Regions from separate parts of the Janthinobacterium sp. GMG2 genome, predicted to be linked through region 1. Evidence: predicted binding sites of a transcription regulator. Region 1 holds the regulator's gene; the other holds the start of a gene.
What was found. Region 1 encodes HrcA, which represses chaperone genes, less so after heat shock. Its sites were predicted from a motif close to TTAGCACTCNNNNNNNNNGAGTGCTAA; they were not measured.
Positions count from the first base shown of each region.

Region 2: a site for HrcA is predicted at 2,363-2,389, ahead of groES (co-chaperone GroES). Genes of this name have one in related genera too.

Region 1 covers NZ_JAXAWA010000001.1:129,612-137,186, forward strand. The annotation lists gene SKZ59_RS00560 (hypothetical protein) at 129-710, opposite strand; gene SKZ59_RS00565 (hypothetical protein) at 752-1,351, opposite strand; gene SKZ59_RS00570 (HAD family hydrolase) at 1,596-2,321, shown strand; gene hrcA (heat-inducible transcriptional repressor HrcA) at 2,424-3,440, shown strand; gene fur (ferric iron uptake transcriptional regulator) at 3,489-3,920, opposite strand; gene SKZ59_RS00585 (outer membrane protein assembly factor BamE) at 4,116-4,757, shown strand; gene dapB (4-hydroxy-tetrahydrodipicolinate reductase) at 4,777-5,586, shown strand; gene SKZ59_RS00595 (barstar family protein) at 5,595-5,921, shown strand; gene SKZ59_RS00600 (CaiB/BaiF CoA-transferase family protein) at 6,040-7,287, opposite strand; gene SKZ59_RS00605 (acyl-CoA dehydrogenase) at 7,287-7,575, opposite strand, start outside.
Region 2 covers NZ_JAXAWA010000001.1:831,841-839,415, forward strand. The annotation lists gene groL (chaperonin GroEL) at 132-1,781, opposite strand; gene groES (co-chaperone GroES) at 1,832-2,122, opposite strand; gene SKZ59_RS03735 (hypothetical protein) at 2,657-3,403, shown strand; gene SKZ59_RS03740 (hypothetical protein) at 3,560-3,823, shown strand; gene SKZ59_RS03745 (cell division protein ZapA) at 3,823-4,134, shown strand; RNA gene ssrS (6S RNA) at 4,189-4,366, shown strand; gene SKZ59_RS03755 (EVE domain-containing protein) at 4,457-4,921, shown strand; gene SKZ59_RS03760 (GGDEF domain-containing protein) at 4,918-6,414, opposite strand; gene lgt (prolipoprotein diacylglyceryl transferase) at 6,578-7,408, opposite strand; gene SKZ59_RS03770 (LysR family transcriptional regulator) at 7,488-7,575, opposite strand, start outside.

The DNA.
Region 1 (7,575 bases):
AGTTGGAGGAGACAGATGCATTATGCTGCATCGCCACATATAACTCCAATTTATCTTTCGAATATCAACTATATATTTCAGTGATATCTCTTCCTGGCAGCTGCGTCGCGGCTGCCAGCGTTACTGCGTTAGCCCGGATTGCAGGCGATCTGCACGGTGGTCACGTTCGCTTCGCCCATCACGCCGACGCCAGTGTTGGGCGCCACGCTGCATTTCAAGCCGGTTGGCTGGGTAAATACGCTGATGCCATACTTGTCGCCATCGGCAACACGCGATGCCAGGGTGAAGGTCGTGCTGCCCTTGGCCACCGTGGTTTGCGCATTGCCGTTGATCAAGACCAGGCCGTCGGCTGTCAGGCCAGTCACCGTGCCGCCAACCGTGTAGCTATTTTGCGTGCACACGACCGCTGCCTGGATGCTCAGGTAATGACCGGCCGAACCGGTCCCGCCACTGATGGCGCAAGTCATGTGGGCTGGCTGGGTCTGCACGGTGATGTTGTAGTCGGTGCCATAGTCGATGCGCTTGGCAAAGGTAAACGAGGTCTGGCCGGCTTTGACCGGGAGGGGGACGCCGCCGTTGGCCAGGACCAGGCCGTCGGTGTTCAAGTTGCTGATGGTGCCACTGACATCATACGAGGCCTTGCCGCCGCAAGCAGCCAGTCCCAGGGTCAACAGCAGCGCGGCGAGTGGGCGCAGGCAGGATAACTTCATGTATTTCTCCAATCCAATATAGTGGTGACGAATCGCGTGGCTTACTGCGCCGTGCAGTTCAGTGTGGCGCCGGTCGTGGCGGCTGAGCCCATGGTCCCGACGACATCGCGGCCGTTGGCGCTGGCAGAGCCCACGAAACTGCACGTCTGGCCCGCTGGATACGTCGCTATGGAAATATTGTAGGCGATGCCGTCATTGACAGCCGGGAATGTATAGCTCGTGCTGCCTTTCAGCGGGCTGGTGCTGGCGTTGCCAATGGCCAAGGTCAAGCCGTCGGCGGTCAGGCCCGTGATCGTGCCGCTCAGCGGGTAGGTATTGGTCGTGCAAGTCACCAGGGCAGTGGTCACGGTATAGCTCGATGCCTTGCCTGCGCTATTGGTAATCGTGCACACGGCGCCTTTGGGCTGTTGTGCGATGCTGATGTCGTAGCGGTCATCGGTGTTGACCAGCTTGGTGAAAACAAACGAGGTCTGGCCTGCGGAGACCGGCAAGCGTTCGCCGTCATTGAGGAGAATCAGGCCGTCTTTTGCCAGATTGGACACTTGGCCACTCAGATACAGGTTGCCGCCGCTGCCGCCGCAGGCTGCCAATGTGACGGCGCAAGCCGCCGCCAGCATCGAGCGCAGGTACAAATTTTTCATACATTCTCCAAAACGAATTAGGTTGGGTAGCGCAACGCGGACGCTGGCGCCGCATTGGAATGGCGCCTATTTTAGTCTATCTGGCAAGCTGAATGATCTTGCCTTGTATCACCCTGTAACAATTTTTCGCCGGGAAGCGCTGGCCCGGCCCCATTTCACGGGGGCGCAGCCATGCCGGTGGCAGCGATCGGTGCGACAATAGATGCAGGCTGCGCACTGTGGCGCGGCATCCACCGTGAATCCCATGTCCCTTGCTCCTGTAAAACCTGCCGTGCCGCCCAAGGCCATCCTGTTCGACCTCGACGATACTCTGTGGCCCATCGCGCCCGTGATTGCCGCCGCCGAAACCCTGCTGCACGACTGGCTGGCCACGCATGCGCCCAAGGTGGCGCAGCAGTTTTCCATCGAGGTGCTGCGCCAGCACCGGCTAGCCATGCTCAATGAACAACCGCATTTTCATGGCAACCTGATCGAGTTGCGCCGCGCGGGCTTGCTGACCGCCTTCGAGGCCGCCGGCGAGGATCCGGCCCTCGTCGATGGCGCCATCGCGCAGTTCCTGGCGGCGCGCCATCGCGTCCAGCCGTATGACGATGTGTTGCCTGGCCTGGCCTGGATGGGCCAGCGCATGCTGGTCGGCTCCATTTCGAATGGCAATGCGGACCTTGAAATTATCGGCCTGGCGCAGCATTTCAAGGTATCGATCGCCGCCAGCGATTTCGGTGTGGCCAAGCCCGACGCCAGCATCTTCCTGGCCGGTTGCGCCGCGCTGGGCGTGGCGCCCCATGAAGCCGTGTATGCCGGCGACGATCTGTATTTCGATGTGACGGGGGCGCAAGGGGCGGGCATGCGTGCCGTGTGGATGAACCGCAAGGGTGGCGACGCCCACCTGGCCGCCGGCGTGCAGCCCGACGCCATCTGCGCCAACTTTGATGAATTGCTGCTGTGGCTGCAGGGGCAACTGGAAGATTGATCGCCGCCGGGCGGACGAACGTGCATAATAGGCGCTGTTGATGCACGTTCGGCCGCTTTCGTTGCCGCTTGCTTAATAAAATACTTGCTTAAATAAAACACCATGCAACTCGATACACGTGCCCAAACACTGCTGAAAGCCCTGGTCGAGCGATATATCGCCGACGGCCTGCCGGTCGGTTCGCGCGCCTTGTCGAAAATTTCCGGCCTCGACCTGTCGCCAGCCACGATCCGCAACATCATGGCTGACCTGGAAGAGCTCGGTTATGTGTCCAGTCCGCATACCTCGGCCGGACGCATCCCCACGCCGCGTGGCTACCGCATCTTTGTCGACACCTTGCTGACTGTCCGGCATCTGGACGAGCATCTGGTGGAGTCGCGCATGCGCCTGCAGACGCCGCAGCCGCAAAAAACCATCGCCAACGCGGCGCAGATGCTGTCGTCGCTGTCGCAGTTTGCCGGCGTCGTGCTCAGCCCGCGCCGCGAATCCGTGTTCCAGCAAATCGAATTTCTGCGCCTGTCCGAAAAACGCATCCTGCTCGTCATCGTCGCGCCCGGCGGCGACGTGCAGAACCGTTTATTGCTGACGGAGGCCGACTATACGCCGGCGCAACTGGTGCAATCGGCCAACTACATCAACCAGAACTATGGCGGCCTGTCATTCGACGCCGTGCGCGTGCGCCTGCAGGGCGAGCTGCGCCAGTTGCGCGACGACATGGGCAGCCTGATGCAGGCGGCCGTGGAGGCTGGCAGCGAGGCGATGGCCGACCATAGCGACGACATGGTGATTTCCGGCGAGCGCAACTTGCTCAGCGTGAGCGATCTGTCATCGAATATGCATTCGCTGCGCCAGATGTTCGATATGTTCGAGCAAAAAACGGGCTTGATGCAGCTGCTCGACGTGTCGAGCAAGGCGACGGGCGTGCAGATTTTCATCGGCGGCGAATCGAACCTGGTGCCGATGGATGAAATGAGCGTGGTGACGGCGCCGTATGAAGTCAACGGCAAGATCGTGGGAACGCTGGGAGTGATCGGACCGACGCGCATGGCTTACGAGCGCGTCATCCCGATTGTCGATATCACGGCCAAGTTGCTGTCAAGCGCGCTCAGCCATCATTGATCGTACTGCCTGATGCGCCAGCCGCTCCATGGGAGCGGCCGGAACGAATCAGGCGGTTTTGTGCGGGCAAGCCGTCTTGGTGCAGTTGCCGTAGATGGCCAGCGCGTGTTCGGCGATCTTGAAGCCGCGCTCTTCGGCCACTTTTTGCTGGCGGATTTCGATTTCTTCGTCGAAGAATTCTTCGACCCGGCCACAGTCGAGGCACACCAGGTGGTCGTGGTGGGAGCCTTCGTTGAGTTCGAAAATCGCCTTGCCGGTTTCAAAATGGTTGCGGTTGAGCAAGCCTGCCTGTTCGAATTGGGTCAGGACGCGGTAGACAGTTGCCAGGCCGACATCCATATTATCGGCCAGCAGAATCTTGTAGACGTCTTCCGCCGTCAGGTGGCGTACCGGGCTACTCTGGAAGATATCGAGTATCTTCAGCCGTGGCAGGGTGGCTTTCAGGCCGCTTGCCTTGAGATCACTAGGATTGTTACTCATGTTTGTTGCTCGTATGTGGGTCAGGTGCTTTATCATATAGCGTTTTAGCGGGGAGTGCCAAAATATGCATTTTTTGGCAGGCCGGCCACTCCTGGCGTTTTGTTCATCAAATTGAGGTCATTTATGCGCGTAACACCGGCTGTATTGCCATCTCTCTGGCACCGTATTTCATTCCGAGCACCAGTCGTGGCAGGCATGGTCTGTGTCGCGCTGGCCATGTCCGGCTGCGCCAGCCGTGGCATCCTTGGCGAAAAGCCGGCAGCTGCTCAAAAAGAAGGCAAGGAACTGGTCCCCGAACAGGGCGCACAAACGACCACTATTACGCCGCTGCAAAAATTCATGTGGTTTTTCTCGCCCTATCGTCCTGACATTCAACAAGGCAACTTTGTCTCCGAAGAGATGCTGGCCCAGTTGAAAGTGGGCATGACGCGCGACCAGGTGCGTTTCGTCCTCGGCACCTCGCTGCTGACCGATATCTTCCATGCCGACCGCTGGGATTACCCATTCCGCCTGGCCCGGGGCAGTGGCGAAACCACCAGCAGCCGCGTGGTTGTGTACTTCGGCAAGGATGGCAAAGTGGAACGTTTCGAAGGCGGCAACTTGCCGACGGAGAAAGAATACATCGACCGTATCGCCGGTCCGTCGCCATTCGCCAAGGTCGCCAAGGCCGACGTGCCTGCCGCCGTCGTGCCATCGCCCGTGGCGCCAAGCGCCGTGCCGGTGCCGGCCGATGCCGCCCCCGCTATTCCTGTGAGCAAGCCTGAAGTTGCCCCTGCACCCGCAACGGCGCCTGCCGCCGAGCCGGCACCTGCACCTGCTGCCGAACCCATCAAATAAGCTGTTGTAAGAGAATAAAATGACTGAACTGAAAATCGCCATCGCTGGCGCCAGCGGCCGCATGGGCCATATCCTGATCGAAGCGGTCAGCAACGCGCCCGACGCCGTGCTCGCTGGCGCGCTCGACCGCGCCGGCTCACCGTCCGTCGGCCAGGATGCCGCCGCTTTCCTCGGCAAGCCTGCCGGCGTGCTGATCGAGTCCGACCTGGCCACCGGCCTGGCCGGCGCCGATTACCTGATCGACTTCACGCGCCCTGAAGGCACTTTGCAGCACCTGGCGTATTGCGCCGAGCACGGCATCAAGATGATCATCGGCACCACCGGTTTCGATGACGCTGGCAAGGCCGCCATTGCCGCCGCCGCCGAAAAGACGGCCATCATGTTCGCACCGAACATGAGCGTGGGCGTAAACGTCACCATGAAGCTGCTGGAACTGGCCGCGAAAAGCCTGTCCGAAGGTTATGACATTGAAATCATCGAAGCGCATCACCGCCACAAGGTCGATGCGCCATCGGGCACCGCCCTGCAAATGGGTGAAGTGGTGGCCGGCGCCCTGGGCCGCGACCTGAAGGAATGCGCCGTCTACGGCCGCGAAGGCGTGACGGGCGAACGCGATCCGTCGACCATCGGCTTTGCCACCATCCGCGGCGGCGATATCGTCGGCGACCATACGGTGCTGTTTGCCGGCATCGGCGAGCGCATCGAGATCAGCCACAAGTCGAGCAGCCGCGTCACCTACGCCCACGGCGCCCTGCGCGCCGCGCGTTTCCTGGCCGACAAGCCGACCGGCCTGTTCGACATGCAGGATGTGCTGTCGCTGAAGAGCTGAGGAGCACCATGGCCACTGCCATCCTGAATGGAAAAGACATCAGCGACGAAGCGAGCTTTCACGCGCAATGCGTGCAAGCCTTCGGTTTCCCCGAGTTCTACGGCAACAGCATGGATGCCTGGGTCGATTGCCTCAGCTATTTGCGCGATGACGAAAACATGACGCAATTCCGTTTGAAGCCGAACGAAGTGCTCGAGATTGTTGTGCAGGATGCGGAGACCATGAAGGCGCAAGTGCCTGATTTACTGGAAGAAATCACGTTCTGTATCGCCGGCATCAATGAGCGCTACGACGATTACGGCGAAAAGCCGGCGTTGAAGCTGGTACTCAAGTAAATAGAATCGTAGGTCGGATTAGGCCCTGCGGGCCGTAATCCGACAACATTGTTGGCGCTGGGTGCGGTGTCGGATTACGCGCAAGCGCTAATCCGACCTACGTTCTTCCAATCAATCTTTACACCACCTTGCGCTCACGCAAGCCGTCAATTTCCGCACTGTCCAATCCCAGCCACTGTTGCAGCACTTCCTGCGTATGCTGCCCCAGCAACGGCGGCGGCAAACGGTATTGCACCGGAGACTGAGACAGGCGCACGGGATTGGCCACCAGCGCCACCGTGCCCGCCGTCGGGTGCGGCATCTCCACTTTCAAGCCACGCGCCACCACTTGCGGGTCGGCAAAGACCTGGTCGATGCGGTTGACGGGACCGCAGGGCACGGCTTGCGCCTCGAACGCGCTGATCCACTCGGCCGTCGTGCGCATGACCGTGGTCTGGCGCATCAAGGGGATCAATATCGCCCGGTGCGCCACACGCTGCGGATTGGTGGCGAAGCGTTCATCCTGCGCCCATTCCGGGTGGCCGGCGACGGCGCAAAAGCGCGAAAACTGCCCATCGTTGCCGATCGCCAGAATCATGTCGCCATCGGCCGTGGGAAAGTCCTGGTAAGGCACGATGTTCGGGTGCGCATTGCCCATGCGCTGCGGCACTTTGCCGCCGCACAGGTAATTGGCCGCCTGGTTGCCCAGCGCCGCCACCTGCACGTCGAGCAAGGCCAGGTCGATATGCTGGCCCAGGCCCGAGCGTTCCCGTTCGGCCAGCGCCGCCTGCACGGCGATGGTGGCGTACAGGCCCGTCAGGATGTCCGTCTGCGCCACGCCCACTTTTTGCGGCCCGGCGCCCGGCTGGCCATCAGGCACGCCCGTGATGCTCATCAAGCCGCCCATGCCCTGGATCAGGAAGTCATAGCCGGCGCGCGCCGCGTACGGCCCATCCTGGCCGAAGCCCGTGATGGAGCAGTAGACGAGACGCGGGTTGAGTGCCAGCAAGCTGGCCGCATCGAGGCCATATTGCTTCAAACCGTCCAGCTTGAAATTTTCCAGCAGCACGTCCGATTCGGCAGCCAGCTTGCGCACCAGCGCTTGCCCTTCTAGCGCGGCCAGGTCGATGCACAGGGAGCGCTTGTTGCGGTTGGCGCACTGGAAATAGGCGGCCTCGGCCGTGTCGCGGCCATCCTCGTCTTTCAGATACGGCGGGCCCCAGGAGCGCGTGTCGTCGCCGCGGCCAGGCTGTTCCACCTTGACGACGTCGGCGCCCAGGTCGGCCAGCATTTGCCCGGCCCACGGGCCGGCGAGCACGCGCGACAGGTCGAGCACGCGCAAGCCGGTCAGCGGCGCGGGCCGCAAGGTGGAAGCCAAGGCGTCCATTAGTTGAAGGCGGCGATGCCGGTGATGGCGCGGCCGATGATCAGCGCGTGCACGTCGTGCGTGCCTTCATAGGTGTTGACCACTTCCAGGTTGACCAGGTGGCGGATGACGCCGAACTCGTCGGAAATGCCGTTGCCACCCATCATGTCGCGCGCCACTCTGGCAATATCGAGCGCCTTGCCGCAGCTGTTGCGTTTCATGATCGAGGTGATTTCCACGGCGGGCGAGCCTTCATCCTTCATGCGGCCCAGGCGCAAGCAGCCTTGCAAGCCCATGGTGATTTCCGTC
Region 2 (7,575 bases), 700 kb from region 1:
AAAAAAAGCCACCTTCCGTAGAAGGTGGCTTTTGGGGCCGCCGGGGAGGGGCTGACAGCTTTTGGTCTGCCAGCCCTGTCCCGGCGTATGCGGCCAGTCGCGCCGTCGCCTGCGCGACTGGCCGCCGGACATTACATCATGCCGTCCATGCCGCCCATGCCGCCCATACCACCCATGCCGCCGCCCATGCCGCCGCCTGCTTTGTCGTCAGCGATTTCGCAGACCATGCAGTCGGTCGTCAGCATCAGCGAAGCGATCGAAGCGGCGTTTTGCAGCGCCGAACGGGTCACTTTGGCTGGGTCCAGAACGCCCATTTCAACCATGTCGCCATACGTGCCGTTGGCAGCGTTGTAGCCGTAGTTGCCCGTGCCAGCCAGTACGGCTGCCACGACGACCGAAGCTTCTTCGCCAGCGTTTTGCACGATCATGCGCAGTGGCTCTTCCATTGCGCGCAGGACGATCTTGATACCAGCGTCTTGATCAGGATTGTCGCCCTTGACCGTGATGTTGGCGCGTGCGCGCAGCAGGGCTACGCCGCCGCCTGGCACGATGCCTTCTTCCACGGCAGCGCGGGTAGCGTGCAGTGCATCTTCAACGCGGGCTTTTTTCTCTTTCATTTCGACTTCGGTGGCTGCGCCAACCTTGATCACGGCAACGCCGCCAGCCAGTTTGGCGACGCGCTCTTGCAGTTTTTCACGGTCGTAGTCCGAGGTCGCTTCTTCGATCTGTACACGCACTTGTTTCACGCGTGCTTCGATCGAGGCAGCTTCGCCGGCGCCATCGATGACGATGGTGTTTTCTTTGCCCACTTCGATGCGTTTCGCTTGGCCCAGTTCGGCCAGGGTCACTTTTTCCAGGGTCAGGCCGACTTCTTCAGCGATCACTTGGCCGCCGGTCAGGACAGCGATGTCTTCCAGCATGGCTTTGCGGCGGTCGCCGAAGCCAGGGGCTTTCACTGCGCAGGTTTTCAGAATGCCGCGGATGTTGTTCACAACCAGGGTCGCCAGCGCTTCGCCTTCGATGTCTTCTGCGATGATCAGCAGTGGACGGCCAGCTTTTGCGACTTGTTCCAGTACCGGCAGCAGGTCACGGATGTTCGAGATTTTCTTGTCGCACAGCAGGACGAATGGGCTGTCCAGTACGGCAACTTGTTTCTCTGGGTTGTTGATGAAGTATGGCGACAGGTAGCCGCGGTCGAACTGCATGCCTTCAACGATGTCCAGCTCGTCGTTCAGCGACTTGCCGTCTTCCACGGTGATGACGCCTTCTTTACCGACTTTTTCCATCGCTTCAGCGATACGCTCGCCGATCGAGTAGTCCGAGTTCGCCGAGATCGCGCCTACTTGGGCGATTTCTTTGGTCGTGGTGCAAGGACGGGCGATTTTCGCCAGTTCTTCGACGGTGGCTGCAACAGCCTTGTCGATACCGCGCTTCAGGTCCATCGGGTTCATGCCGGCGGCAACGAACTTCATGCCTTCGCGCACGATGGCTTGTGCCAGCACGGTTGCGGTGGTGGTGCCGTCGCCGGCGTTGTCGCTGGTGCGGGAAGCAACTTCCTTGACCATTTGCGCGCCCATGTTCATGAGCTTGTCTTTGAGTTCAACTTCTTTCGCTACCGACACACCATCCTTGGTGACGGTAGGGGCGCCGAACGAGCGCTCCAGAACCACGTTGCGGCCTTTCGGGCCCAAGGTGACTTTGACTGCGTTGGCGAGGATATTGACGCCTTCGACCATCTTGGCGCGCGCTGCGTCGCCGAATACTACTTCTTTAGCTGCCATGTTCAATTCTCCTGAGTTTCGGGATGTATCTGTCTACAACGTGGAAACAATTACTTGACGACGATCGCCATGATGTCTTCTTCGCGCATGACCAGCAGCTCATCGCCGTCAACTTTGACGGTTTGGCCAGCGTATTTGCCGAACAGGACGCGGTCGCCTACTTTGACATCCAGAGGACGGACTTTGCCGTCGTCGAGAATCTTGCCATTGCCTACGGCAAGGACTTCGCCTTGATCCGGTTTTTCAGCAGCTGCATCAGGAATGATGAGGCCGGACGCAGTTTTGGTTTCCTGGTCGAGGCGTTTGACGATGACGCGATCGTTCAATGGGCGCAGATTCATACAAAACTCCTTAAAGTTCAATGGATAGGTGTTGCTAAATGAATACATGCCTGGCACAGCGCCAGACCTGCTTTCAGTGACCGCCGTTGAAAGCAGCCCGCAACGGTCAAGCAAACCCCATGTCATCGAGTGCGTGCCAGCTAGGCAGTGGTGGCATCGCGGCGTCGCCCGCCGCGTAGCGTTCCCTGCTGTTGCCCGGCAGACACCATCATGTCCTGAGGATTGCTACGAAAGAGTTTGTTAGCACTCTCTACTAACGAGTGCTAATTATAGGGACGGTAGGGGGCTTATTCAAGGGCTTATTCTCCGGGAAGATAAGCTTAGACGTTCTGCGCAGCCTGCATTTACGCAGGGTTTGCGCAAACGCAAGCCTCGTTCCCGGGCGTCAGCAACAGGCGCGACTCTAGCATGCCCGTCAGGCGAACGGCGTTCCTGTACGCACAGGAAACACAGTTTTACTATGGACTTTGATAAGATGATTGTAATTGCATATCAATATCGCCACACATCCTTATCTGCAGCAGAAAGCACACCATGCCATTGACCACTTCCCATCCCGCCCTGCGCCTGTTGGGCGCCACTGTCATCGGTCTCGCCTGCCTGGGCAATGCCGCCGCGCAAACGCCCACCATCGTCGACGAGATCACCGTAGCCGCCCTGACGCCGCAGCAAAAGGAAATGCTGCTGGGCGACCTGTTCAACGATCTGAACAAGGATGACGACGACCAGGAAGCGCACGTGTGGGACAACGGCGGCGACCGCGGCGTGCTGGTCAAAGTCACATATAACTTCAGCAACTCCGGCATGACGGAACACAGCCTGAAGGCGCACATCTGCCGCGACCTGAAATTCGTCGTCACGGCGGGCGGCAAGTCGCAGGACCTGAGCCGCCGCACCTGTTCGCAGAACAGCGGCCGCTGGGATGTGCAGGGCAAGGATCCGGCGCCCGTCGTGTATCCGCCTTTCCTGTCCGACGTCACCATCGCCAAGCTGAATGCCAAGGAAAAGCAAGCCCTGTTGACGGCCGCCGTGCGCACATTGAAGGATGAAGAGGATGGCAAGACGCGCCAGTGGAGCAACAAGGGACTGGGCAATGCGGTACCGCTGGCGGTGCGCCTGACGCCCTCGGGCACGGACGGCAAACCTGGTAGCTACGGCCGTACTTGCCGCGATTTGACGATGGTGCTTGACGGCAAGAGCGGACAACAGACGCTGACGCGCCGCTCTTGCGAAAACCGCTATGGCGGACTCGATATCGAACCCGATTACGTCGACGAGTAAAACGCTGCCATCGCGGCGCTGGCAGATGCGCGCACTTGGCGAAAAGCGCCGGAAAAAGCGTGTATTTCACGGCAACTGACCTGCATTGATGTAAATATGTGTGACAGCGGCGTGATTCGATTGACGCCCATGGAGCGTCCGCCCTATAGTGGCGGGATGATTTCCGAATTCAACGAATTATCCGACAAAATAGGCCTGCTGGCCGAAATGACCCATGCGCTGCGCCGTGAAAACGCGCAACTGCGCAAGGATAACGCCGCGCTGGCCGCCGAGAACGCGCTGTACGTGCAGCGCATGCGCGAGGCGCAGGAGCGGGTCGAAGCCTTGCTGGAAAAAATTCCCGAACTGGTGCAAGCCGGCCTGGAGCAAGCCGCTTCGGAAGCGGGCGCCTATATTGCCGAGAACGAGAAGGAAGCGTGATGCCGCGTGTCGATGTCAATATCATGGGCCAGTCCTACAGCATGGTGTGCCGCGACGGCGAAGAGCGTGCGCTGCGCGAAGCGGCGATCTATCTCGATAGCAAAATGAAAGCCATCCGCGACGCGGGCAAGGTCAAGGGCAACGACCGCATCGCCGTGCTGGCCGCCTTGGGCGTGGCCGCGGAGTTCCTCTCCGTGAAGTCGCCGCAAGGTCCGCTGTCGGAATTGACGATCCTGGAAGTGAAGCAGAAAATCTCGGCCATGCATACTGTCCTTGATAGCGCTCTGACGCCCCAGGAAAACCTTTTTTAAGCGTGCACGCGACGATTTGTCTTTGCGATGCGCGATCAAAGGAGTAAACTTGGGTCTACCCTGCGGTGTTCGCGATTGCCATATATTCCTTGAACCATTTATGCGCATCGGTTGCGAATTTTGTTTGATGGGAGTGAGCGTCGCTCGTTCGACGAACCCGAAATTGAACTAACGTGACCACCTTGAACCGTTTGGTTCGGGATGCCGGCATAGCGGCACAGGCGGGGCCCAATTCGCAGTAACTTGGTAGTACAACTGAAAACGGTTGCAGCATTGATGCGCAACCGTTTTTTTACGCCTGTCACTTTGATACGGAGTCTGCATGAAACAATACTGGCTGATGAAATCCGAACCCGATGAAGTGAGCATCGACGACCTGATGGCGGCGCCCCAGCACACCATGCCGTGGTTCGGCGTGCGCAACTACCAGGCGCGCAATTTCATGCGCGATGGCATGCAGCCAGGCGATGGCGTGCTGTTCTATCACTCGAGCTGCCCGCAGCCGGGCGTGGCGGGCGTGGCCGAAGTGGCCAGCGGCGCGTATCCCGATCACAGCCAGTTTGAAGAGGGTGGCAAATATTTCGACCCGAAGGCCACACAGGAACAGCCGCGCTGGATCAGTGTCGACGTGCGCGGCGTGAAGAAGACGGCGCTGCTGCCCTTGTCCGAGATGCGCCAGATGCCGGAACTGGAAGACATGCTGCTGCTCAAGAAAGGCAGCCGGCTGTCGATCACGCCCGTGACGCCGGCGCAATGGAAAGTGATTACCAATAAGCTGAAAGGCTAGCTTTCGACCCGGTTGCGGCCATTCTGCTTGGCCCGGTACAGGGCCTGGTCGGCGGCGGCCAGCAATTGTTCCGGCGTCTGGCCGCCGTAACTCAGTGCCAGGCCGATGCTGGCCGTCACCAGGCCGCCGCGCGACGGCGCGTGGACGATGGCGGCCGCGGCGATCGCTTCCTGCATCTTGTGCGCCACGGCCAGCGCGCCGTCGCCATCGGTGGCGGGCAGGATGGCGGCAAACTCCTCGCCGCCGAAGCGTGCCGCCAGGTCGCTGGCGCGTGGCAGCGCGGAATGCAGGGCGGCCGCGATCCGCACCAGGCAGGCGTCGCCATACGGGTGGCCGAAGGTATCGTTGAGGCTTTTGAAGAAATCGATATCGATGATCAGCAGTGCCAGCCCTTGATGGTTGCGCGCGGCGCGCTGCCATTCCAGCTGCAATGTCTGGTCGAAGCAGCGCCGGTTGGCGATGCCCGTCAAGCCATCCGTCAGCGACAACTTTTCCAGTTTGTCATGCGCGGCGCGCAAGGCCAGTTCGCTTTGCATGTAGCGGCTTTGCAGGGTGGCCGAGCGCAGCGCGTGGACCAGCAGCGCGACGAACAGCGACGCCGCCGCCAGGTAGAAATGCGCGCGCATGACGGCAAAGCCCAGGCCCAGCAGGGCGGCCGTAAAGAAGATGGGACTGAAATTGTCGATCAGCAGGGTCAGCTTTTGCGGGGCTTGCTGCGCCTGTGTATTTTCGGCTGCGGATTGCGCCGCCGTGACGCGCGTGGCCAGCAGCACCAGCAGCAGGAACGGCAGGCTGGGCAGCACTTCGCTCCATGCTTGCGTCACGCCATGCAGGGTCAGATAGTTATACGCGGCCGCGCAGCCCGCATAGCACCATAAAAACACCGTCAGCAGCAGGTAAAAGCGGCCTTGCCCGCCATCGCGGCGGTGCGCCAGCAGACGCAGCGAAGCACAGCAGGCCAGGACCAGGTTTTCCACGTTGTAGGTCAGCACCAGTAGGCTGGCGGGAATCGGCGCGATCGAGCGCTGGTCGAATGGCGACACGGAAAAGATGGCCGTATAGGCCAGGTAGGCCGCCAGCAGCACTTGCACGGCGTCGAGCCATTGCAGCGTGCGCGAGGGATGGCTGTGCGTCACGGACGACATGGCCAGCAGCAGGGGCGCGCCATACATGAAATAGGCGAAATCGGAAAAATACGTGGCGTCGGATGCCACTTGCCCGCTCAGATCCTGCCAGGCGGACAATATCATGCCCGTGCTCCAGAACAGCATGGCCACGGCGAACAGGGCCCAGCCTGTCCTGGCGGCGCCCGCCGCGCTGAGATAGGCGCAGCGGCAACAGGCCGCCAGCGCCAGCAGGGGCGCGACAATGTTGAACGCATAGCTGACGTACGGCGCGTGCGTGCCGGCCCAGGCCGTCAAGGCCAGCTGCGCCAGCACATAGCTGGCACCCAGCGCAATCGAGTACGTCAGTTGTTGTCCGGCAGGCGGCATGGCAAGGCACTCCCCGGTGGCGGCATGTGAAAACGATGATACCGAGATGTCAACAGCAAGTCTATTCCGCGAGGAAATTTAATTGTGTTGAGGGAAATGTTGCCGGGAGGCGGGGGAGGGAAAGTGGCGCGCCTGCCTGGCGCGCCACCTGGGAACAGCGGTTTTACGTGTTTGCCGGGCGGACCTTGGTGGGCGGCGTGCCCATCACCTGGCTTTTATATGCCCACACCAGCAGCGCGATGGCGCTGACGATCATCGGCAGGGACAGCATCTGGCCCGAGGTGATCGGCACGCCCAGCCACACGACTTCCCAGTCCGGCGTGCGGAAGTATTCCGTGAAGAAGCGCGCACAGCCGTACAGCAGGGTGAACATGGCGCCCACGGCCATGCGCGGGCGCTGCTTGCGCGCAAACAGCCACAGGATGATGAACACTAAAATGCCGTCGACCAGCATCTGGTAGATCGGCGACGGGTGCACGGGATAGGGAATGCCCGGCCACTGCATGGCCCACGGCAGGGTGTCCGGCGCGATGCGGCCAGGCAGTTCGGCATTGATGAAGTTGCCCAGGCGGCCAGCCGCGTAGCCGAGCGGCACCAGCGGGGCGATGAAGTCGAGCACGTCGAACAGGTTGCGGCCTGCCTTGCGGCTCCACAGATACATGGCCACGATGACGCCGAGGAAGCCGCCATGGAAGGACATGCCGCCATGCCAGACCATGAAGATCTCGAGCGGATTGTGCATGAAGTATTCAGGACGGTAGAACAGCACTTCGCCCAGGCGCCCGCCGATCACCACGCCCAGCATGCCGTAGAACAGCATGTCATCGAGGTCTTCCTTCTTCCAGCCCAGTACGGCGATATGCGGCTGCTTGATGCGCACTCTGCCCAGGATAATGAACAGGGCAAAGGCCAGCACATACATCAGGCCGTACCAGTGCACGGCGAGCGGGCCGATCTGGATGGCTATCGGGTCGGGCATCGGGTGTATCAGCATGGGGTTTCTTTCTTTGTTTAAAGCCAAGGTTGCGTAGTATGGGGGCGCTGGCCGTTTTTTGTCTTAGCGGCCACTTAATTTAATCGGCGGCCGCGCCGATCTGCTTGCGCAGCAGCGCCAAAAAACCTTGCAGCACGGCGGACGGATTGTCGCGGCGCCAGGCCAGG